4 regions of the Streptomyces sp. RPA4-2 genome follow, and region 4 is predicted to be linked to each of the others. Evidence: riboswitches for the same ligand, from Rfam matches in the RefSeq annotation. Region 4 holds a riboswitch; each other region holds the start of a gene.
What was found. Region 4 has a riboswitch for cyclic di-AMP ahead of HEP85_RS23320 (LysM peptidoglycan-binding domain-containing protein). Riboswitches for the same ligand answer to the same signal wherever they lie in the genome.
Positions count from the first base shown of each region.

Region 1: another riboswitch for cyclic di-AMP. It lies ahead of HEP85_RS33210 (M23 family metallopeptidase); the one in region 4 lies ahead of HEP85_RS23320 (LysM peptidoglycan-binding domain-containing protein).
Region 2: another riboswitch for cyclic di-AMP. It lies ahead of HEP85_RS16970 (transglycosylase family protein); the one in region 4 lies ahead of HEP85_RS23320 (LysM peptidoglycan-binding domain-containing protein).
Region 3: another riboswitch for cyclic di-AMP. It lies ahead of HEP85_RS19375 (M23 family metallopeptidase); the one in region 4 lies ahead of HEP85_RS23320 (LysM peptidoglycan-binding domain-containing protein).

Region 1 covers NZ_CP050975.2:7,593,139-7,598,750, forward strand. Annotated here, with positions in the region: gene HEP85_RS33190 (aspartate aminotransferase family protein) at 1-219, shown strand, start outside; gene HEP85_RS33195 (helix-turn-helix domain-containing protein) at 401-1,054, shown strand; gene HEP85_RS33200 (DUF6126 family protein) at 1,096-1,212, shown strand; gene HEP85_RS33205 (tyrosine-protein phosphatase) at 1,259-2,056, opposite strand; cyclic di-AMP (ydaO/yuaA leader) riboswitch at 2,623-2,781, shown strand; gene HEP85_RS33210 (M23 family metallopeptidase) at 2,785-3,630, shown strand; gene HEP85_RS33215 (SGNH/GDSL hydrolase family protein) at 3,907-4,692, shown strand; gene HEP85_RS33220 (TetR/AcrR family transcriptional regulator) at 4,773-5,372, opposite strand; gene HEP85_RS33225 (glutamate dehydrogenase) at 5,606-5,612, opposite strand, start outside.
Region 2 covers NZ_CP050975.2:3,913,643-3,919,254, reverse strand. Annotated here, with positions in the region: gene HEP85_RS16985 (globin domain-containing protein) at 1-214, opposite strand, end outside; gene HEP85_RS16980 (cytochrome P450) at 371-1,645, shown strand; gene HEP85_RS16975 (transglycosylase family protein) at 1,872-2,867, shown strand; cyclic di-AMP (ydaO/yuaA leader) riboswitch at 3,051-3,214, shown strand; gene HEP85_RS16970 (transglycosylase family protein) at 3,219-3,908, shown strand; gene eno (phosphopyruvate hydratase) at 4,239-5,525, shown strand.
Region 3 covers NZ_CP050975.2:4,453,470-4,459,081, reverse strand. Annotated here, with positions in the region: gene HEP85_RS19390 (dihydrofolate reductase family protein) at 1-679, shown strand, start outside; tRNA gene HEP85_RS19385 (tRNA-Met) at 831-904, shown strand; gene HEP85_RS19380 (PP2C family protein-serine/threonine phosphatase) at 1,199-2,356, shown strand; cyclic di-AMP (ydaO/yuaA leader) riboswitch at 2,571-2,728, shown strand; gene HEP85_RS19375 (M23 family metallopeptidase) at 2,740-3,777, shown strand; gene HEP85_RS19370 (aldo/keto reductase) at 3,845-4,789, shown strand; gene HEP85_RS19365 (PrsW family intramembrane metalloprotease) at 4,799-5,612, opposite strand, start outside.
Region 4 covers NZ_CP050975.2:5,333,352-5,338,963, forward strand. Annotated here, with positions in the region: gene HEP85_RS23310 (FAD-dependent oxidoreductase) at 1-1,074, shown strand, start outside; gene HEP85_RS23315 (HAD family hydrolase) at 1,361-2,188, shown strand; gene HEP85_RS23320 (LysM peptidoglycan-binding domain-containing protein) at 2,350-3,117, opposite strand; cyclic di-AMP (ydaO/yuaA leader) riboswitch at 3,121-3,281, opposite strand; gene HEP85_RS23325 (polyprenyl synthetase family protein) at 5,468-5,612, shown strand, end outside.

The DNA.
Region 1 (5,612 bases), 2.3 Mb from region 4:
GTCGTCGTCCCGCTGCTGCAGCGGCACCGCATCCTCACCCAGGTCTCCGGGGACCACCTGGAGGTGATCAAACTGATCCCGCCGCTGATCATCGGCGAGCGGGACGTGGACCGGTTCATGGAGGCCTTCGTCGCCGTGATGGACGACGCGCACAGCGGCGGCGGGCTGATGTGGGACTTCGGGAAGACGCTGGTCAAGCAGGCGGTGGCGAACCGCTAGGTCAGGTCCGTCCGGTCCCGTGGGCGCCGCCTGCCCGACGGGACCGGACGGAGGCGCCGTAAGAGGCGGTGCGCGAGGGCGGGCGGGGCGGGAGGCCCCCTTGATCGGACCCGTCGATGATCTCTTTGCCTCTGAGGCAAGAAATTTGCCCGAGAGGCAATAGTGCGGCTCAATGGAGTGCATGAGCCCCATCGAGCCGGGGGCGGCGGACACGCCGCCCGAGACCGGGACAGCCGACCTGCTGCCCGTCGTCGCGCCGCACCTGCGTGAGCTGCGCCGACGTGCCTCACTGACCCTGGAGGCCGCGGCCCGCACCGCCGGGCTCTCGGCCGCCCACCTCTCCCGGCTGGAGACGGGGCAGCGCCAGCCCTCGCTGCCGATGCTGCTCGCTCTCGCCCGCATCTACGGTACGACGGTCTCGGAGCTGCTGGGCGAGAGGGCCGCCGAACGGGACGCCATCGTCCGGGCCGCCGACATGGAGCCGACCGCGGCGGGCGGCTGGACCTACTGGCAGGCCGGCTCCCCGGGCCGCGGGATGCAGGCACTGCGGGTGCACGTCCCCTACGGCTCCCAGGGCGACATCGTGCGCGTCCATCCCGGCGAGGAGTGGCTCCACGTCCTCCAGGGGCGGCTGCGGCTGCGCCTCGGGGACACCACGCAGGTGCTCGCGCCCGGGGACAGCGCGCACTTCGACTCGCTGACCCCGCACCGCATAGCCGCCGCCGACCAGGCGGGGGCCGATCTCCTCTTCGTACACACCCTGCTGCAGAGCCCCGCCGCCGCGCTGTGCCTCGGCCCGGCGACGGCGCACCCGACCCTGGGAGAGACGTCATGACGGAACCCGCGGAACCCACGGAGCCCGGCCCCCGGCGGTCCATGGAGGACAAGTTCCCCCGTGCGCTGTGGGTGCGGCTGATCATCTACGTCGCCGTCGGCCACCTCTTCGCGGCCTTCATCTACCTGCTGTTCACGCTGGGGGCGCAGAACCAGTAGGCCCGGCGGACGGCCGCGCGGCGCACAGCCGCGCGGCCCGTGGACGTCAGTCGAGGAGCCTGTCGCGCAGCCGGTCCCGCAGCTCGGGCGTGAGACGCAGGGCCTGCTCCAGATAGCCGTCGACGCCGCCCCAGGTCTCCTCGATGGTCTCGAAGGCCGCCGTCAGATATTCGGCCCGCGCGTCGAACAGCGGGCTGAGCAGCTCCATGACCTCGGGGGAGCGGGCCGTGTCCGAGGTGCCGTTGCGGTGCACCTTGTAGCGGCGGTGGCGCGTGTTCGACTCCAGGTAGTCGGCGACGATGGCGTCGTGCTCGACGCCCACGGCGAGCAGCGTCACCGCTATGGACAGCCCCGCGCGGTCCTTGCCCGCCGCGCAGTGCATGAGCGCGGGCACGCTGTCCTCGGCCAGGGCGTGCAGCACCCGGGAGTGCTCCGCCGTGCGTTCGGTGATGATCGTGCGGTACGAACCGATCATCCGGTCCGCCGCCCTGCCGTCGCCGAGGTGGGCACGGAGCTGGTCGAGCTCGCCGTCACGGACCATCTTCCAGAACTCGCTGCCGTCGGCCGGGTCGGTCAGCGGAAGATTCACGTTCCGTACGCCGGGCAGCTCGACGTCCGGTCCCTCCAGTTTCTGGTCCGAGGCGTTGCGGAAGTCGAAGATCGTGTGCAGTCCGAGGGAGGAGAGGAACGCGGCGTCCTCCTTCGTGGCGTGCGCGAGGTGGCCACTGCGGAACAGCCGCCCGGACCGTACCCGCCGGCCGTCCACGGTGGGCAGGCCGCCCACGTCTCGGAAGTTGCGCACTCCGGCCAGCTCCGGCTCGGTCGACGGGACCTGCTGCGTCACGGGGGCTCCTCCCATAGGGCCGTCGGCACCGCTCCTCGTTGCTCGCCGACGGGAATCGCCTCCCGACGATACGACATGGGTACCTTGGGCGATGAGTCGTCCACGGGCGCTGCCTCCGAGGTGGGCGGCCTTGATGACGTCCGTGCCGGAGCACCTCACGACCCTCGTCCTCGCGCGGCCGCGGAACGACGGAGGGGTCGGCGCGGCGGGCCGCGGGACCGTGTGGGGATCTCGATGCACCGGTCATCCGATTCAGTGGCATATGACCGTTTTGGTGGAAATGATGCATTGAGTGCAACTCGTCCTGGAATGTGGCCTTATGGGGTGACGTGCGTGAGCAGCGTCATATGCGTGACGATGCGTTGCGACCTTCTCCCCCCGGGATGCCCGCGCGGCCCGGCGGATCGCCGGGTCGAAGGGGTCCCCGCGCACGGAGGGTGACGGTCAATCAGGACATCGATCAAGAAAGGGGTGCGTATGGGGATCGCGGACAGTTGTCGACGCCCTCCCCCCTCGCTTACGTTCGCCCTCAATCCGGACGGACGCCCAATCCTGCCGCCGCCCGGAATCCACACTCACCCGTACACGGCAGGAGCGGGGGACCCACAGGTATCGCGCCTGTTCCGGTCTTCGGAACGGCTAGGGGTACAGCCGCGCTGCCGCGCGGCCGGACATCTCCAGTCCGCACCCGACAGCTCACCTCGCAGGCGCCGGAGAGGAAATGCGCCATGCCCGCGAAGGGTAAGCACCGTCGTCCCAAATTCCTGCGTCTGCCCCGCTCGATCGCCGTGGTCGGCACCGGTGGTGCCGCGCTCGCACTGCCGCTGATGGGCGCCGTCTGCGCCCATGCGGCGGCCCCGGTGACCGCCGTCCCGTCCGCCGTGCAGAAGATCACGACGGTCTCCGCGCCTGCCGGAACCGCCGCGGAGAAGTCCACGGCGAAGACCTATGTCGTGAAGGCCGGTGACACGCTCGCGAAGATCGCCGACCGGCAGCACGTCAGCGGCGGCTGGAAGAAGCTCTACGCCGACAACCGCGCGGTCGTCGGCGGCGATCCGGCGCACATCAGTCCTGGTCTGAAGCTCACGATCGAGGGGCAGAGCGCCACGGCCGGCGCCGCGCGGCCCGCCGTCGAAGCGGCCACCGCGGCCAAGACCGCCGACGCGGGGTACACCCTGCCCGTCGAGGGAGCCACCATCGGCACCGGCTACAAGGTGCCCGGCAGCATGTGGTCCAGCGGCTACCACACCGGTGTGGACTTCGTGGTCCCGACCGGCACCACGATCCGGTCCGTCGCCGCGGGCACCGTCGTCTCGGCCGGCTGGGGCGGCGCGTACGGCAACCAGGTCGTCGTCCAGCACGCCGACGGCCGGTACTCGCAGTACGCCCACATGTCCGCCCTCTCCGTCTCGGCGGGGCAGACCGTGACCGCGGGGCAGAAGCTCGGCCTCTCCGGCGCGACCGGCAACGTCACCGGTCCGCACCTGCACTTCGAGATCCGCACGACCCCCGTCTACGGCTCGGACGTGGACCCGGTCGCGTACCTGCGCTCCCACGGTGTCGTCGTCGCCTGACGCCCCCACACGTCCCGAGGGCCGGACCCCACGCTCCACGGGGTCCGGCCCTCGGCGTCCCGTCACTGCCGCGGCCGGCGCCCTTTCCGGATCACGGGCTTCCAGGCGTGGTGGCTGTTCAACCACGCCTGAGAGAGCGCTATTCCGGATTTCGGCCATTCTTTATGAGTGGCTTATCTCACCACCCGTCAACCCATTCCTACGGTCGCGTAGCTCACATCCCAAGGTGAATCATGGCTCGATGTGGCAGACGATTCGAAGAGTGACAACAGAGCGGTGATCGGGTCGTACGTGGCGGTGGGGGACAGCTTCACCGAAGGCGTCGGCGACCCCGGCCCCGAAGGAGCCTTCGTCGGTTGGGCGGACCGTTTCGCGGTACTGCTCGCGGACCGGCAGCCGGAAGGCGACTTCACCTACACCAACCTCGCCGTGCGCGGGAAGCTGCTCGACCAGGTCATCGACGACCAGCTCCGGCGGGCCAAGGAACTCGCCCCGGACCTGGTCTCCTTCTGCGCGGGCGGCAACGACATCATCCGGCCCGGCACCGACCCCGACGAGGTCGCGGAGCGCTTCGAGCGCGCGGTCGCCGACCTCACCTCCGCCGTCGGCTCCGTCATGGTGACGACCGGCTTCGACACCCGCGGCGTCCCGGTGCTGAAGCACCTGCGCGGCAAGATCGCCACGTACAACGGGCATGTACGGGCCATCGCGGACCGCTACGGCTGTCCCGTCCTCGACCTGTGGTCCCTCAAGACGATCCAGGACCGGCGCGCCTGGGACGGCGACCGCCTGCACCTGTCTCCGGAGGGCCACACCAGGGTCGCGCTGCGAGCCGGCCAGGTCCTCGGCCTCGACGTGCCCGCCGACCCGGACCAGCCCTGGCCTCCCCTGCCGCCCCGCGGCACGCTGGAGGTGCGGCGCGACGACATCCACTGGGCACGCGAGTACCTCGTGCCGTGGATCGGACGAAGGCTGCGTGGGGAGTCCTCGGGCGACCACGTGGCGGCCAAGGGCAGCCTCTCGCCGGACGACATCAAGTTGCGCATCGGGTCCGTCGCCTGAGCGGGGTGACACATCGGGCGGCCGACGGGCGGGACCGCGGGGGCGGCTGCCCCGGGCGGCGGTGCGCCGGGGCGGGCGCCTCAGCGCAACGCCGCCGTGAGGGCCGCCCGGTCGAGACCCAACTCCCGTGCGAGCGCGTCGTCCACCCACTCCTGGGCCCGCGCCCGCGACACCGCGCCCGCATAGGCGGTCATCTGCACCGCCAGCCCGTCGAGCAGCGCCGTCAGCCGCAGTGCGGCCCCCGCGGGATCCGGGCACCGGAACTCGCCGCCGGCCACTCCCTCCGCGATGACCTCGGTGATCGCGGCCTTCCACTGCGTGTCGAGATCACGGGTGACCTCGCGCAGCGCGGGCTCGCGCAGGGCCGCGCCCCAGCCCTCGATCCACAGCCGCCAGCCCTTGGCCTGGCCGGTCGGCGCGTACCAGCGGACGGCCGCGCGCAGCCGTCGCAGCGCGGACGTACGACGCCCGAGCAGCTTGCGCAGATGGGCGAGGTCGTCCTCGGCGGCATGGGTGAACGCGGCCGCGACCAGCTTCTCCTTGGTGGAGAAGTGATACAGCACCAACGCGTTGCTCACGCCGAGCGACGAGGCGACGTCGGCGATCCGTACCGCCGCCACGCCCCGTGCCTCGATCTGTCCGATGGCGGCCCGCAGCAACTCCTGACGCCGCTCCGCCACGCTCAACCGCACCCTTGCCACGCGGCAACCCTAGTGCCTCGCCCGGGTCGGACGACGAACCGATGGCCGATCCGGACACGGCCTGTCCCCCCGGACACCAGGAACTCAGGCCGCGCGTAAGTGGCTTGGACGGGAGCACGCGGGGTCTCGGCGGGAGCCCGGAGGGAGTCCGGCCAGGAAACCCGGCGCGGGAGTTCAGCCCGGGAGCCCGGCCACGGAGGCCCGGTTCCGGGTCAGCGG
Region 2 (5,612 bases), 1.4 Mb from region 4:
CAGGCAGCGCCGGGTCCTCCAGCCGCTCCAGTACATACGTGAGAGCCGCGAACAACCGGTCCCGCTGCCGCTCCATGTCCTCCGGGTGGTCCAGCGGGAAGAGCCCGCGCAGGTCCGGGTTGTGCCGGAAGAGATGCGAGTAGAAGTACTTGACCGCGAACTCGGCCCGTCTCTCGACGACCGCGAAGCTGGATCTGAGTATTTCGGGGTCCACGGCGTGAATGTAGAGAGTCGTCGAGCCGCGGAGTCAAACGGCAGGTGATTTACGGACAGTCCGGGGTGAAGTCCGCGCGGCGGCCGCGCCGAGGCCGGGGCCGGGCCCGCGCGCCCTGCGGACACCGGTGATCCGCCCGCCGGATACCGTCGGGGAGTGACCGACCAGCCCCCGCCGCTCAGCCCCGCCCCCGAACTCTTCACCTGGGAGTTCGCCACCGATCCCTACCCGGCGTACGCCTGGCTGCGGGAGCACGCGCCCGTGCACCGGACGCGACTGCCCAGCGGGGTGGAGGCCTGGCTGGTCACCCGGTACGCGGACGCGAAGCAGGCGCTCGCGGACGGACGGCTCAGCAAGAACCCGGCCCACCACGACGAACCCGCGCACGCGAAGGGCAAGACGGGCATCCCGGGCGAGCGCAAGGCCGAGCTGATGACCCATCTGCTCAACATCGACCCGCCCGACCACACCCGGCTGCGACGGCTCGTCAGCAAGGCGTTCACCCCGCGGCGGGTCGCCGAGTTCGCGCCGCGTGTGCGGGAGCTCACCGACCACCTCATCGACCAGTTCCAGGAGAGGGGCTCCGCCGACCTGATCCACGAGTTCGCGTTCCCGCTCCCCATCTACGCCATCTGCGACCTGCTCGGCGTGCCCCGCGAGGACCAGGACGACTTCCGGGACTGGGCGGGGATGATGATCCGGCACGGCGGCGGGCCGAGGGGCGGGGTCGGGCGGTCCGTCAAGAAGATGCGCGGGTATCTGGGCGAGCTCATCCACAAGAAGCGTGAGGCCCTTCCCGACGTGGCCGCGCCCGGCGAGGACCTCATCTCGGGTCTCATCCGCGCCTCCGACCACGGCGAGCACCTCACCGAGAACGAGGCCGCCGCCATGGCCTTCATCCTGCTCTTTGCCGGGTTCGAGACGACGGTGAACCTGATCGGCAACGGCATGTACGCGCTCCTCACCCACCCCGGGCAGCGGGAGCGGCTGCAGACCTCCCTCGCCGCCGGGGAGAGGGCGCTGCTGGAGACGGGCGTCGAGGAACTCCTGCGCTACGACGGCCCGGTGGAACTGGCCACGTGGCGGTTCGCGACCGAGTCGGTCCACATCGGCGGACAGGACATCGCGCCCGGCGACCCCGTGCTCGTCGTCCTCGCGGCCGCGGACCGTGACCCCGCCCGGTTCGCACAGCCCGACACGCTCGATCTCTCCCGCCGTGACAACCAGCACCTCGGCTACGGCCATGGCATCCACTACTGCCTCGGCGCGCCACTCGCCCGGCTGGAGGGACAGACCGCGCTGGCCACCCTCCTCACCCGGCTGCCGGACCTCCAACTAGCGGGCGATTCGGCTGATTTGCGATGGCGTGGCGGACTCATTATGCGCGGATTGCGGACGCTTCCGGTGGAGTTCACCCCCGGTCGGCAGTGATGCGGCAGTCGTACGGTGTCGGCGGTGCGGCCGTCGCGGGGTGCCGGAGCGGTGGCCGCAGAGTATGAAGGTCCGGCCGCGAAAAGGTGATGGTCCCTCAACTCTGTGATCTTCACGTGATCTGCGCTGCATCTACTTGTGACAAGTGATCGGGTGCGGCTACGTTCACCCAACAACGCGGCTCATCAGCCGCGTAGTCACCTGCTGTCACGTGAAAGGCTCTCGCATGCTCTCCGGGAACGGCCGCCATCGTCGCCCCCGTCAGGCTCCGGCCCTCATCGTCGCGGCAGGGGTGACCGGATCGGCGATCGCCATCCCGCTGCTCGGTGCCGCCAGCGCGAACGCGGCCGACGGCACCACATGGGACCGGGTCGCCGAATGCGAGAGCGGCGGTCAGTGGAGCGCCGACGACGGCAACGGGTACTACGGCGGACTGCAGTTGACCCAGGAGAACTGGCACAGGTACGGCGGCCGCATGTACGCGCCGAGCGCCGACGAGGCCAGCCGGTCCCAGCAGATAGCCGTCGCCGAGAAGGTCCTGGCCGACCAGGGCCTCGCCGCCTGGCCGACCTGCGGCCCGCTCTCCGGGCTCAGTGAGAACTCCGGCGAGGTCTCGGTCGACACGGGCGTGGCCGGAGATTCGTCCAGTTCATCTGGTTCATCCGATTCATCCACTTCGTCCGGCGGGTCCGGCTCCCTGTCGGACTCACTGGGGATCGGCGTCTCCCCGTCCGACTCCCGGTCCGATTCGTCCTCGGGCGAGACCGGGAACAGAGCGAAGTCGGACACCTCCTCGGACGAGGAGTCCGGCAGCGCCCGGGAGACGGACAGCGAGGGCGCGCGGACGGCGAAGGGTGGCGAATCGGGCAACTCGGGCCAGGACGGCGACGCTTCGGCGGCGCCCGAGGGTGCGACCACCGGCGCCGGGCGCCACCGCGGCGGCACCGCCGCCGAGAACTCCACCGACGACGCGGTGGACGGCCGCGGCGACGACTCCTCCGGCCGGCACGCCTCGCGCGACTCCGGCGCCTCCCGCGTCGTCGTCGACGGCTCGTACGTCGTCCGCACCGGAGACAGCCTCTCGGCGATCGCCGACGCCCTTGACCTCGAAGGCGGATGGGCCGGGCTCTACGCCGGGAACGAGAAGACGGTCGGCGTCGACCCGGACCTCATTCTCCCCGGTCAGAGCCTTGCAGTTGATGCCGAATCGGGCGAAAAGTAGCGGGAGTTCACGTCACGGTTCGCTGTGTAATGTCCGGTTTGGCGCAAGTGAGAGATGGATCTCAAAGGCCCTGATCGTCTTTGAAATTCGGTCGATCGACTGCTTACGGTCATCACCGCTCGCCACAGCGGGCCCCGACGGTCGCAACGCCGAATCCTGCCAGCGGCCGTACGGGAACAGTCGACGCGTCAAGCGCCGTAGGCAGGAGCGGGGGACCCAAGGTAAGCGCCGCGCCCGGTAGTTGACCGGGAGCGGCTTGGGGTGAAGACGTGCGCCGACGGCGCACGGCCGGGCACTCACCCGCCCGAACCCGACAGCTCACCTCGCAGGCGTCGGTGAGGGGATCACTCGATGCTGTTTTCCAGCAAGGGCAAGCACCGCCGTCCGTCCAAGGCCACTCGTGTCGCCACGCTCGCCGGTGTCACCGGCGTCGCCATCGCCGCTCCGCTGATGGCGACCGGCAGCGCCTCCGCCGCCACCGCCTCCGAGTGGGACTCCGTCGCCCAGTGCGAGTCCGGCGGCAACTGGTCGATCAACACCGGCAACGGCTACTACGGCGGCCTGCAGTTCTCGGCCTCCACCTGGGCCGCGTACGGCGGCACCGCCTACGCCTCCACCGCCGACAAGGCCTCCAAGTCCCAGCAGATCACCATCGGCGAGAAGGTCCTCGCCGCGCAGGGCAAGGGTGCCTGGCCGACCTGCGGCACGGGCCTGTCCGGCGCCGCCTACACCGGTGGTACGGCCACCCCCGCGAAGCCGTCCACCTCCAGCGGCACGCAGAGCACCGCCACCCGGTCCACGGACACCGCCGCCTCCCGTTCGTCCGAGCGCCCGGCGGCCAAGAAGACCGTCTCCACCCCGACCGGCAAGAAGGTCAAGAAGGGCGACGGCGAGTACAAGGTCGTCAAGGGTGACAGCCTCAGCTCGATCGCCGAGAAGAAGAAGGTCAAGGGCGGCTGGCAGCACCTGTTCAAGCTGAACAAGGACATCATCGACGACGCGGACTTCATCTACCCGGGTCAGCAGCTCCACCTCAGCTGAGACGACGGTCCTCTCGGATGACGGGCCGTTCGGCCGACGGTCCTCTCGGATGACGGGCCTCTCGTAGGAAGGGTCTCCACGCGGAGGCCCGATGAGGGTCCACCCCCGTCCCCACGGGCTCCCCGCTCCGGTGCGTCTTCCCCCGTACGCACCGGAGCGGGGCTTTTTGTTTCGAAGGGGAACAATATGTACCCTCAGTTCTGCTCAAGGCGTGGGCGAACGGCTGGCCGATCGTCCCGAGCCGGTTAGGCTCATCCCGCGGAGCCGAACGCGGCACCGTGCAGTGCGGGCCCCGCGGGCCCGCGTACCCGCGTCACATCCCAGAAGGAGATGCTCGTGCCGTCCATCGACGTCGTCGTAGCCCGGGAAATCCTGGACTCCCGAGGCAACCCCACGGTCGAGGTCGAGGTCGGCCTCGACGACGGCAGCACGGGTCGTGCCGCCGTCCCGTCCGGCGCCTCCACGGGTGCCTTCGAGGCCATCGAGCTCCGTGACGGTGACCCCAACCGCTACCACGGCAAGGGTGTCGAGAAGGCCGTCCTCGCCGTCATCGAGCAGATCGGCCCGGAGCTCGTCGGCTACGACGCCACCGAGCAGCGCCTGATCGACCAGGCCATGTTCGACCTGGACGCCACCGACAACAAGGGCTCGCTGGGCGCCAACGCCATCCTCGGCGTCTCGCTGGCCGTCGCGCACGCCGCCTCCGAGGCGTCCGACCTCCCGCTCTTCCGCTACCTGGGCGGCCCGAACGCGCACCTGCTGCCCGTTCCGATGATGAACATCCTGAACGGCGGCTCGCACGCCGACTCGAACGTGGACATCCAGGAGTTCATGATCGCCCCCATCGGCGCGGAGTCCTTCTCCGAGGCGCTGCGCTGGGGCGCCGAGGTCTACCACACCCTCAAGTCCGTCCTGAAGTCCAAGGGCCTGTCCACCGGCCTCGGCGACGAGGGCGGCTTCGCCCCGAACCTGGAGTCGAACCGCGCCGCGCTCGACCTCATCCTCGAGGCCATCAAGCAGGCCGGTTACGTCCCCGGTGAGCAGATCGCGCTCGCCCTCGACGTCGCCGCGTCCGAGTTCTACAAGGACGGCAAGTACGAGTTCGAGGGCAAGTCCCGCTCGGCCGCCGAGATGACGGAGTACTACGAGGAGCTCGTGGCGGCGTACCCGCTCGTCTCCATCGAGGACCCGCTGTACGAGGACGACTGGGCCGGCTGGAACGTCATCACCCAGAAGCTGGGCGACAAGGTCCAGATCGTCGGCGACGACCTCTTCGTCACCAACCCCGAGCGCCTCGCCCGCGGCATCGAGGAGGGCTCCGCGAACGCCCTGCTCGTCAAGGTGAACCAGATCGGCTCGCTGACCGAGACCCTGGACGCCGTCGAGATGGCCCAGCGCAACGGCTTCAAGTGCATGATGTCCCACCGCTCCGGCGAGACCGAGGACGTCACCATCGCCGACCTGGCCGTCGCGGTGAACTGCGGCCAGATCAAGACCGGCGCCCCGGCCCGCTCGGACCGTGTCGCCAAGTACAACCAGCTGCTGCGCATCGAGGAGATCCTCGACGACGCCGCGGTGTACGCGGGCCGCTCGGCCTTCCCGCGCTTCAAGGGCTGACCCCGGCAGGGTTAAGGCTTAGCCAGTCGCACGTACGTCCCCGTACCCGGTCCCGTACCGTGTGCGGGGACGTCCGCACGTGTGAAG
Region 3 (5,612 bases), 880 kb from region 4:
CGAGGGCGGCGGGCGGGTGCACACCCAGCTGATGGGGCAGGGCCTGGCGGACGAGCTCCAGCTCGCCGTCGCGCCGCTCTTCGTGGGACAGGCGGACGCGCCACGGCTGTTCGGGCCCGGGGGATACCCGCCCGGACGGATGCGGCTGGTGGAGACACGGGCGGTGGGAGACGTCGTCCTCATCCGCTACGTCCCCACGGCCCCCGGCACCGGTGCGCTCGCCTCCGCGGCGGACCGGCACTGGCTGGGGGTGGCGTGCGAGCTGGCCGCGCTGTGCCCGCCGTCGAGGACGGCGTTCAGCGTGGGCGCGGTGGTGGTGGCCGCGGACGGCACCGAGCTGGCCCGCGGGCACTCGCGGGAGGGGGGCGACCCCGTCGCGCACGCCGAGGAGGCGGCACTCGCCAAGATCGCCGCCGGGGATCCGCGGCTGGCGTCCGCGACCGTCTACAGCAGTCTGGAGCCGTGCGCCCGGCGGGCCTCGCGGCCCGCACCCTGCGCCCGGCTGATCCTCGACGCGGGGGTGCGCAGGGTGGTGACCGCCTGGCGGGAGCCGGACACCTTCGTGGCGGGCGCGGACGGCAACGGGCTGCTGGTGGCCGCGGGGGCGGACGTCGTCGTGCTCCCGGAGTTCGAGGAGCGGGCCACGGCACCCAACCGGCATCTTCTCGGAGCCGCCTGACGGAGGGGCTTCCGGCGGCCGGTGCCCGGTCGTGGACGGTCGCGAGCGGGGCGGAATCGCAGGGGATCCGGAGGAGAAGAGACCTGGTCGTGGGGCGTGCGTGAACGGGTGTGCTCGGGGGGTCGAACATGGCGTACACTGGTTTCAACGACGCGGGGTGGAGCAGCTCGGTAGCTCGCTGGGCTCATAACCCAGAGGTCGCAGGTTCAAATCCTGTCCCCGCTACTCAAGGCCAAGGCCGGAACTCGGATTCACGAGTTCCGGCCTTTGGCGTTTCCGGGTTTTGGTGTTCTAGGGCGCCTTGGTGTTGTCGGTGCTTGGTGTTTCCGGTCCCTGGTGTTTCCGGTCCCTGATTTCTTCGACACGCCCGTACGGAAGCAAGGGCCGTCCCCCGGTCGGTCCACACCGCTGGCCCCCTCCCCCCGGTCCGGGAAACCTGGACGGGTGGGGCAGCGAGGAGGTGCGCGGCGGGCCGGACGGTCCTACGGCCGGTCGGGCGGACGGCGGTCCGGCGGCCCCGTGCCCGATCCGGGGCTGGGGGACGAACCGTCGCCGGACCCGGACCCTCGCCGGATTTCGCACGCCTGGACCCTGGTGCGGGCGCTGCCGTTCCTGCTCGTCGTCGTCGCGGTGGTCTACGACTGTCTGACCCCGCCCGGATTCACCGCGGCACCGCTCTTCACCGCCGCCCCGCTCGTCGCCGCGCCGATCTTCGCGCTGCGCGGCACCCTCCTCACGGGGGCCATGACGCTGGCCGCGCTGCTCGCATGCCGCCTCAGGCTCGGCCTCCACATGGGGATCGGCGCGATCACCGAGGTCGCCACGGTGGCGACCGTCGTCGTCCTCGCCGTCCTCATCAACATCCTCGTCCGCCGCTCGGACGAACGGCTCGCCTCGGCCCGCCAGATCGCCGAGGCGGCTCAGCGCGCCGTGCTGCCGCAACCCGAGGGCCGGATCGGCGGCCTGGCGGTCGCGGCACGCTACGAGGCCGCGCAGGAGGGCGCGTTCATCGGCGGCGACCTGTACGCCGTGCAGGACACCCCGCACGGCGTACGGCTGGTGGTGGGCGACGTCCGCGGGAAGGGCATGGGCGCGGTGGCCGCCGTCGCGGTGGTCATCGGGGCGTTCCGGGAGGCGGCCGAGCAGGAGACGGCGCTGGAGGCGGTCGCGCAGCGGCTGGAACGCGCGCTGGCCCGCGAGGGCACCAGGCGCGAGGACCTGGACGCCTTCGAGGGTTTCACCACGGCCGTCCTCGCGGAGATCCCGCACGGGGGCGACGTGGTCAGGATCGTCAACCGCGGCCATCCGTCACCGCTGCTCCTGCACGCGGACGGCACGCTGTTCACGCTCGCCGCCACGAACCCCGCGCTGCCGCTCGGCATGGGCGAGCTGGGCTCCTGGCCCGACCGCGCGGTTACGGCGGACTTCCCGCCCGGCTCCACGCTCCTGTTCCACACGGACGGTCTGTCCGAGGCGCGTGACGGCCGCGGGAACTTCTACGATCCGGCCGAGCGGCTCGCGGGACGGACCTTCAGCGACCCGGACGCCCTGCTGGCCGAGCTCGCGGCGGGGGTCGGCCGGCACACCGGCGGCGCGCTCGCGGACGACATGGCACTGCTCGCCGTGCGGCGTCCCCCGCGGGCGACGGAGTTCCTTGATCGTTGTCACGAGGGGTAGCGGATGGTACTCCTCCGCGTAACAACTGACACACGGTCAAAAACAGGTGCGTGCGGGAGGGCGGGTCAACTCGCCCGTTTTCCCCCGCTCATGCCCCGTAAGTCCTGGCCAAGAGTGGTTAATGATCCGTACGAACGGCTTGGAATCCGGTACCCGAGTCTATTAACGTTCGATAACGCAGCGCGGTCGTCCCAGCCGTCACAAGAGACGGCTCCGTGCGCACGCGCCGAATCCCGCGAGGGAACCGGGGAACCACCAACTTGGGGTGAATCGAGCGTCTTTCACGGTGGAGACACCGTGGGTTGACGCGCGTAGGAGACCTTCCTGCTCCGAACCCGTCAGCTAACCCGGTAGGCGAGAAGGAAGGAAAGGAGCGCGCCCACGTGGCGTCCAACCGGCCTGCCCAGCCCACTTCGTTCGCGCCGAACGACACCCAGACTTTCGGTTACTCCCGCGGCGACGACGAGGGCCCCTGGGAGGAGTGGAACCCCACCGCGGATTCCGTCGCTCCCGTCCGCGGCCGGCACCGCGTCTCCAAGCAGCGCGGAGGCGGGCTCGCCCGCAGTTCCACCGTCCTCGGCGTCGGTGTCCTGGCCGCCGTTGGCGCGGGTGGCATCGCCACCGCCGCGCCCGGCAAGCCGCCCGTGTCGATCTCGCTGCCCGACCTCTCCTCGGTCACCCAGTCGGCCAAGGCCCTGATGTCCGACGGCGGTTCCAGCACGCCGAAGGGTTCCTCCACCCCGCTCACCGGCGCCGGTCTCACCAGCGCCGACGCCGCGCAGGGCAACGCGGACGCCGGCGAGGCGCTGCGGGCCCGCATCATGGAGCAGGCCGAGTCCCAGCAGGACCAGGTCGACAGCGCGGTCCAGGCCGCCGCCGAGACCGCCGCCGCGAAGAAGGCGGTCGCGCTGGCCGCCGAACAGCAGGACGAGGCCAAGGCCAAGGAAGCCGCCGCGAAGAAGAAGGCGGACGCGGAGGCCAAGCAGAAGGCCGAGGCCGCGCGCCTCGCGAAGCTCGCCAAGAGCTACTCGCTGCCGACCTCCTCGTACACCCTGACCTCCCGCTTCGGTGACGCCGGCTCCATGTGGTCCTCCGGCTACCACACCGGCCTCGACTTCGCCGCCCCCACGGGCACGCTGATCAAGGCGGTCCACAGCGGCACCATCACGGAGGCGGGCTGGGCCGGCTCGTACGGCTACCGCACGATCCTCACCCTCGACGACGGCACGGAACTGTGGTTCTGCCACCAGTCGTCCATCAGCGTCAGCGTGGGGCAGAAGGTGGGCACGGGCGACGTCATCGGACGGGTGGGCGCGACCGGCAACGTGACCGGGCCGCACCTCCACCTGGAGGTCCACCCCGGCGGCGGCGACGCGATCGACCCGATGGCGTGGCTGCAGAGCAAGGGCATCAACCCCTGATCCAGCGCCCGCCACGAGCACGGCGGGTGCGGAATGCGGTCGTCCGGTACGACTGTTGAAATGGGGTATGACTCCTCTCCGCAAGCTCGGTTCCTCCGATATCGAGGTCTTCCCGCTCGCCCTCGGCGGCAACGTCTTCGGCTGGACCGCCGACGAGGCGCAGTCCTTCGCCGTCCTCGACGCGTACGCGGCCGCGGGCGGCAACTTCGTCGACACCGCCGACAGCTACTCGGCGTGGGTCCCCGGCAACAGGGGCGGCGAGTCCGAGACGATCATCGGCAAGTGGTTCGCCGCGCGCGGCAACCGCTCCGATGTCGTCCTCGCCACCAAGGCCGGCGCCCATCCCCAGTACAAGGGGCTCGCCCCGGACACCATCAGGGCGGCGGCCGACGCGTCACTGCGCCGGCTCGGCACGGACTACATCGACCTCTACTACACCCACTTCGACGACACCTCGGTCCCGGTCGAGGAGATCATCGGCACGCTCGACGAGCTGGTACGGGCCGGCAAGGTCCGGGCGATCGGCGCCTCCAACCTCTCCGCCGAACGGCTCGCGGAGTCCCTGGAGTTCTCCGACCGCGAGGGCCTCGCGCGCTACACCGTCCTCCAGCCCCACTACAACCTCGTCTCGCGCGACACCTACGAGGGCCCGCTCCAGGAGGTCGCCTCCCGGACCGGACTGGCCGCCGTCCCGTACTTCGCCCTCGCCTCCGGCTTCCTCACCGGCAAGTACCGTCCGGGCACGACCGTCGACTCGGCGCGGGCCGAGGGCGCGCGCAAGCACCTCGAGACGGAGCGCGGCCCGCGTGTCCTCGACGCCCTCGACGAGGTCGCCCACGCCCATGACGTCTCGGTCGCCACCGTCGCCCTCGCCTGGCTCGCCGCCCGGCCCACGGTCGCGGCCCCGATCGCCTCCGCACGAACCGTCGAACAGCTTCCGGAGCTGCTCGCGGTCGCGGACCTCACGCTGAAGGACGACGAAGTGGCACGTCTGACGGAGGCGTCGGCCTGAGCCCTGCGCTCAGGGCCGGTAGGGGCCGTACACCGGGCGGGCGGCTGTCGGGTCCGGGTACGGCCGTCCGTCCCGGGGTGACGGCTGCACCGGCACATAGCCGTAGCCGTAGCCGTAGCCGTAGCCGGGGCCGTACCCGGGGCCGTACGCGGGCCGCGGCGGCGGTACCGGGACGGCGGGGGCCGTCACCCGTGCCGCGTACGCGAGGGAGGGGCGGGCGACCTCCCTGCGGTGCCACAGCTCGTGGAGCAGCTCCCGCTCCCGTACGACGAAATCGGCGCCCGCACGGCCGCTGCGCCCCCGGTGCCGCAGGAACGCGAGCGAGGTCGCGCAGGCCTCGTACCGCGCGACCGACCGTGCCGCCGCCCTGCCGAAGTGATGGGCCGCGTACCGACGGGCCAGCCGGCGTGCCCGCATCGAACCGAGTACGTACGGCTCGGGCGGGGTCAGCCACCCGGCGACGGCGTACGCCGGGAGTTCGGCGCGGACGGTCCTCAGCTCGCGCTGCCGCGTCCAGATGACGAGGAAGGTGAGCAGCCCGAACGCCGGCACCATGAACGCGCCGTACACCGCGAAGAACCCGTACTCCCCGAAGCTCGACGAGCCGTTCCACATCGCGTGCATGCCCATCGCGAGCAGCAGTCCGGCCGGCGGCAGCAGGAAGCGGCGCAGGCGTCGGCGCTCGGCGGACAGCGCCGCGATCCCGAAGCCGATGCCGGTGAACACGGTGAACAGCGGGTGCGCGAAGGGCGCCATCACGACCCGGACGAAGAAGGTCGCGGCGGTCACGGAGGCCAGGCCGTGCTCGCCGCTGAGCTGGTCG
Region 4 (5,612 bases):
GAGGGGATGCTCCTCAAATCGACCCCGGCCGCTTCCAGCATCGACGCCCCGCAGCCGGGCCACACACTCCGTGACTACTGCGACGCCGCCGGGATACCGCGGCTCGTCACGGACGAGGACATCATCCCGGTCGAGACGTTCATCGCCTACGGGGAGTGGTTCCAGCGGCAGCTCGTGCCCGAGCTGGAGCAGGTGCGGGTCGTCTCCGTCGACCGACGGGGCGCCGACGGATTCGAGCTGAAGCTGGACTCGGGGGAGTCGTTCACGGCACGCGCGGTCGTCGTGGCCACCGGACTGTACGGCCTCGCCCATCTGCCGCCCGAGCTCGGTGAGGCGGCGGCGGACGGACCGGCGCCCACCGGCCCCGTCTCGCACAGCTCCCAGCACCACGACCTCACCCGGTTCTCCGGCAGGGAACTGATCGTCGTCGGCGCGGGACAGTCCGCCCTGGAGACGGCCGCGCTGGCGGCGGAGGCGGGCGCGCAGGTGCGCGTGGTGTCCCGGGGCCGGGGCAGGGTCGCCTTCGGCGCACCGCCCTGGGGACAGCCGAAGCTGCGCCCGGAGTCGCCCTTCGGGCGCGCCTGGTCGCTGTGGGCGCTCAGCTACTACCCGCACCCCTACCGCTACCTGCCCGCCGAAGCCCGCCACTATCTCGTCCGCCGGGTGCTCGGCCCGCTCGGCGCGTGGTGGCTCCGGGACCGCTTCGAGGGCAAGGTCGAGGTCAGCGAGATCGCCCGGATCGAGCGTGCCTCGGTCTCCGGGAGCCGCCCGGTGCTCTCCGTGCGGACCCTGGGCGGTGCGCCCGAGGAGCTCGCGGCGGACCACGTCATCGCGGCGACGGGCTATCGCGTCGACATCGCCGCGATGGACTTCCTGGGACACGCGTTGCGGACGGAGCTGGCGGTGAGCCGAGGCACCCCGAAGCTCGGTGCCGGATACCGGTCCTCGGTGCCCGGGCTGTACTTCACGGGGTTGCCGGCGGCGGCCTCGTACGGGCCGGTGATGCGGTTCGTGTGCGGGACGGAGTTCGCTTCGCCGCGATTGGCCAGGCACTTGGCGGCGGCTCACGGTTGAGGCGGCGTACGGCGTCGGGTGTCCGGCGGGCGGGGCGGTGGCGGGGGCCACGGCCCCGACGCCACCGAGAGGTGACCGGCCGTGCGCGTTCCGTAACGTGCCTGTCCACGGCGGGTGTTGAAGCCGGTGTCGCGGCGCTCTCGGGCGCCCGGCACGGCGGATCGGAGTGTGTGTGACGTCGTCGGGCGCGCGTGGCCCGTGCGGTGAACGGCGTTGCTGACGGGATACCGGACGTCGTCCGGTTCACGCCGGGCCGATGAGTCGTCGGATCCGTATTCTTCGGATCATGGCCGCTCCGACTGCATATTCACTCATCGCCACTGACCTGGACGGAACGCTGCTGTGCGGCGACGACACGCTCTCCGACCGGACCCGGGCGGCGTTGGCGAGGGCGGTGGAGGCGGGCGCCCGCCATCTGGTCGTGACGGGGCGCCCGGCGCCGAGGGTGCGCCCGCTCCTCGGTGAACTCGGTGGTGCGGGACTGGCGGTGTGCGGGCAGGGGGCGCAGCTCTACGACGCGAGCGAGGACCGTCTGCTGTGGTCGGTGACCCTGGACAGGGAACTCGCGGAGACGGCGCTCGGAAAGATCGAGGCGGAGGTCGGGCTGCTGTACGCCGCGGTGGACCAGGACGGCGTGGACGGACTGACACTCATCGAGCCCGGCTACGTGATGCCGCACCCGACGCTTCCCGCGGCACGGGTCGGGCGCCGCGACGACCTCTGGACGGAGCCGATCAGCAAGGTGCTGCTGCGCCACCCGCTGCTGTCCGACGACGAGTTGGCCGCGGCGGCCAGGGCAGTGGTGGGTTCCCTGGCCACCGTCACCATGTCGGGGCCCGGCACGGTCGAACTCCAGCCATGCGGGGTGACCAAGGCGACGGGCCTTGCTCTCGCCGCCGCCCATCTCGGGCTGGCCTCCGAAGCCACCATCGCCTTCGGTGACATGCCCAACGACATCCCCATGTTCGACTGGGCCGCCCACGGGGTCGCCATGGCCAACGCCCACCCGGAACTCAAGGCGGTGGCCGACGAGGTGACGCTGTCGAACGAGGACGACGGGATCGCGGTGGTGCTGGAGCGGCTGTTCCCGCTCTCCGCGCCGTGGCCCTGGTAACCCGTGGCCCTGGTAAGCCGTGGTCCCAGTTACCCGTGGCCCTGGTTACCCGTGGCCCCGACTACCCGGGGCTACGGACCCCCGTTGCCCCGGTCGCCCGTCGTTCTGGCTTCCCGGGGTGCCGGAAGTCCGGTCCGGCACCCCGGTCTCGTGGCGTCCGGTCAGTAGGCGCCGTTGACGTTGTCGATCGAGCCGTACTTCGCCGCGGCGTAGTTGCAGGCGGCGGTGATGTTCGCGACCGGGTCGTACGAGTCCATGGACGTGCCGGGCACGTGGTAGGCCTTGAACGTCGGGTCGATGACCTGGAGCAGGCCCTTGGAGGGGATACCGGCGGCGGCGTTGGAGTCCCAGTTGTTGATGGCCTTGGGGTTTCCGGAGGACTCCCGCATGACGTTGCGGTGGATGCCGTTGTACGTGCCCGGGATTCCGTTCTTGGCCATGATGTCCAGCGACTGCTTGATCCAGCCGTCGAGGTCGTTCGTGTACGTCTTCGCGGCGGCGGTGGTCGCGGTCTTGACCGCCGTGGTCTTGGCCGCCGTGGTCGTGGACTTCGTGGACTTCGTGGTCTTGGCGACCGCCGCCGTGACCTTTGCCGACTTTGTGGCGTTCTGGACGGTTTTCGTGCCGACCGTCAGGGTGAGGCCCGGGCGGAGCGCCGACGGGTTGGGGCCGATGACCGCGCTGTTGGCCTCGTACAGCTTCTTCCAGCCGCCGCTGGAGGGGTACTCCCGCGCGATCTTGGCCAGGGTGTCGCCCGTGACCACCTTGTAGGTGACGAGCTGGACGTCGGAGGCGCCCGTGGCGGCCTGTGCGCAGGTGGCGCCCAGGAGCGGGAGGGCGAGTACCGCCGCGCCCGTGCCCGCAGCGAGAATGCCGCGAACGAGGGTGCTGCGAGTCTTCGGGTGGCAGTGTCTACCTGCTGCGGCCATGACGTGTTTCCTCTCCGGCGCCTGCGAGGTGAGCTGTCGGGTTCGGGCGGGAGCTGCCCGGCCGCACGGTGAGTGCGACTTCACCCCTAGCCGTTCCGAACTTCGGATCGGCGGCTTACCTGGGTCCCCCGCTCCTGCCGTGCGTGTGTGGTCGGGTGTGGTTCCGGTCGGCGGCAGGATTGGGCGGTCCGTCCGGAGTGACGTGAAGGTATGCGAGAGCACATGTCCGAAACAAGCCTTGATGTCGCGGTGTAGATCGTTTTCACCAGGACATAAGGGCGGATGAATTGCCCGATTAATCCGGAATGCTTCGCTCAACTTGGCTTATGCAAACGGGTAGTCGCTGGACGGGCTCGCGAGGTGGATGACCTTCGCGCGTGACCCAACTCACTCGATCCGGCAGGAATAAAGCGGCAATGGCGGCAAGTCGGGCATATAAGGCGCGAATAAAAGGCCGCTGAGCCCCTGGTCGGAGCCGTGCGCACCGTTCGTACGGACGGGTCTGTGCAGGGGTCGCCGTGGGGAGCCGGCCCTCGGCGGCCCTGAAGTGGAGTCCGTAGGGCCGGTGTTCGGGATGTGCGTGCCGCTTCGGGCCGGGATGAGGGCTGAACTTCGGGCCGTGTGGCCCCTGTTGGTTCTGTCCGGGGCATCCGCCCGCGTGATGCCGAAGCGCGTGACCCTCTCCTGCCCGTCCGCGAGAGCGGGCGGGTGTCCCTCGCCGGGGTCCGTCAGGGATTCACCGGTCCACGCTCTGTCCCGCGGGGCCGCCGAGGAGGCTGCCGGGGCTTCGGCCCGCGGCGAGTGGGATCCGCCGCCTCCGCGTCCGATGGAGGCCACCTCGTCGCCGCCCTCGCGGGTCCAGCTCGCTGGAGGGTGAAGTCCCTTGTGCCGCAGGTGACTTCGGAGCGGGACTCGCCCCGCGCGTCCCAGGCCGGTCCCGGACGACGCGGACGGATCGACCGGGAGGAGCGGGCGCGGGTGCTCAGAGGTCCGGCTTCCCGGACGGAGTACGCCCCCCGCGCGCCCTCCGTGTGGTCGAGGCCGTCCGGACGGGCACGGGTGCCGCAGTGGCGGGGACGGCTTCGTGTGATCGCGGGGTCGAACTCCCCTGCCTGCAACGTGCGTTCGAGGGAACTGGCCGACGGGTGCAGGTGAAGTCGGCCTCCGGGCCCGGCTCTGGCCAAAGCCAGGGCCGGTAGGAGGAGGAGAGGGGCAGAGGGAGGAAGGGGCGTGACGGCCGGGCGGGACGGCGCAGCCGATGGCGGTCAGGTCGAAACGTACGTTCTCCGTAGTGCTCGGCTTCGAGGGGGCCGCCCGATCACGGCGGTCGCGCACTGACAGGTGCGGGGCACCCCGAGTGACCAGGGTCGAGGCGCCGTCAAGGGCCGCGTCGCACACCGGGGCGATCACCCGGCCCCGACCCTCCCGGTGGTCCGGCGGCAGGTCCGCGTCGTCTCCGCCGGGGCGGAAGCGACCCGCGTCCACGCCGGTGTGCTGAGGGGAGCGCCCGAGCACCGGCGCACCCCGGAGCGCGTACGCGACGGGGGTGACCAAGGGGGAGGACCAGGGGGTGACGCCCACCCGGCGGCCGGGCAGGGAGGCGCAGGTCGTCGCTGGTGGGCGCGCGTCCATGACGTAGGGGCGCGGAAAGGGCTCCGGCAGCACCGGGCCCGGCGGGAGGCTCTGGATCAGGCGCGGTACCGAGTCGCGCGGCGGGTCGTGCCAACCCGCTGCGGGTCGCGCCAACCGCCCACCGCCGGGACGGCCGCACGGTTCGGAGCCGCCCCCGTGGACGCCGCCGTCGCCCCCGTACGCGTCCTGGGCCGGGCGCGACAGCCACGTATGGATGAACGGGTCCACCGTCTCCGGGCGGTTCACCCGGATGTCGCGCCACATCACCTGGCCGGCGTGCGCGGGGTCGGCGGTCGGGCGACGTGGGCGAGTCCCGCGGCCTGCGTACAGCCGGGTGCCGTCCGCCGGAGGGATCCAGACGTCCTCGTGAGTCGTCTCGTAGGGGAACGCCGTACGGGTGTACATGCTGTTCTCGGTGCTCACGGGTGATTCGGTTTATCTACTGCCATACCGGCCCATCAGGAACATACCGTTCGTGGTAGGCCGCCGCCCAGACGTGGGACTGCGTGGGGCCGCCTGCCTCTCGGGGGCATCGGACGCCGGGGGAGAGGGAAGTCGGGAGGAAGTCGACAGTGGGGACGGTGGGCGCTCGTGGTGATCGAAACGTGACCGGATACGCTGACTTGAGTGATGGCAGCGACACATCGACAAACCGTGTCATCGACCGAATGATCGACCGAGTTCGCCATGTGATCGTCAGCAGACAGGAGAACCTCTCGTGACCGTCGTCGGGCCGTTCGGGCTGAGCGTGCGGGACCAGGCTCTCGAAGCCGATGTCCAGGCCGGATTGGCGGCTGTCGAGGAGGGCTTGCTCGAAGTCACCAAGAGCGAGGTCCCCTTCATCACGGAAGCCGCGCAGCATC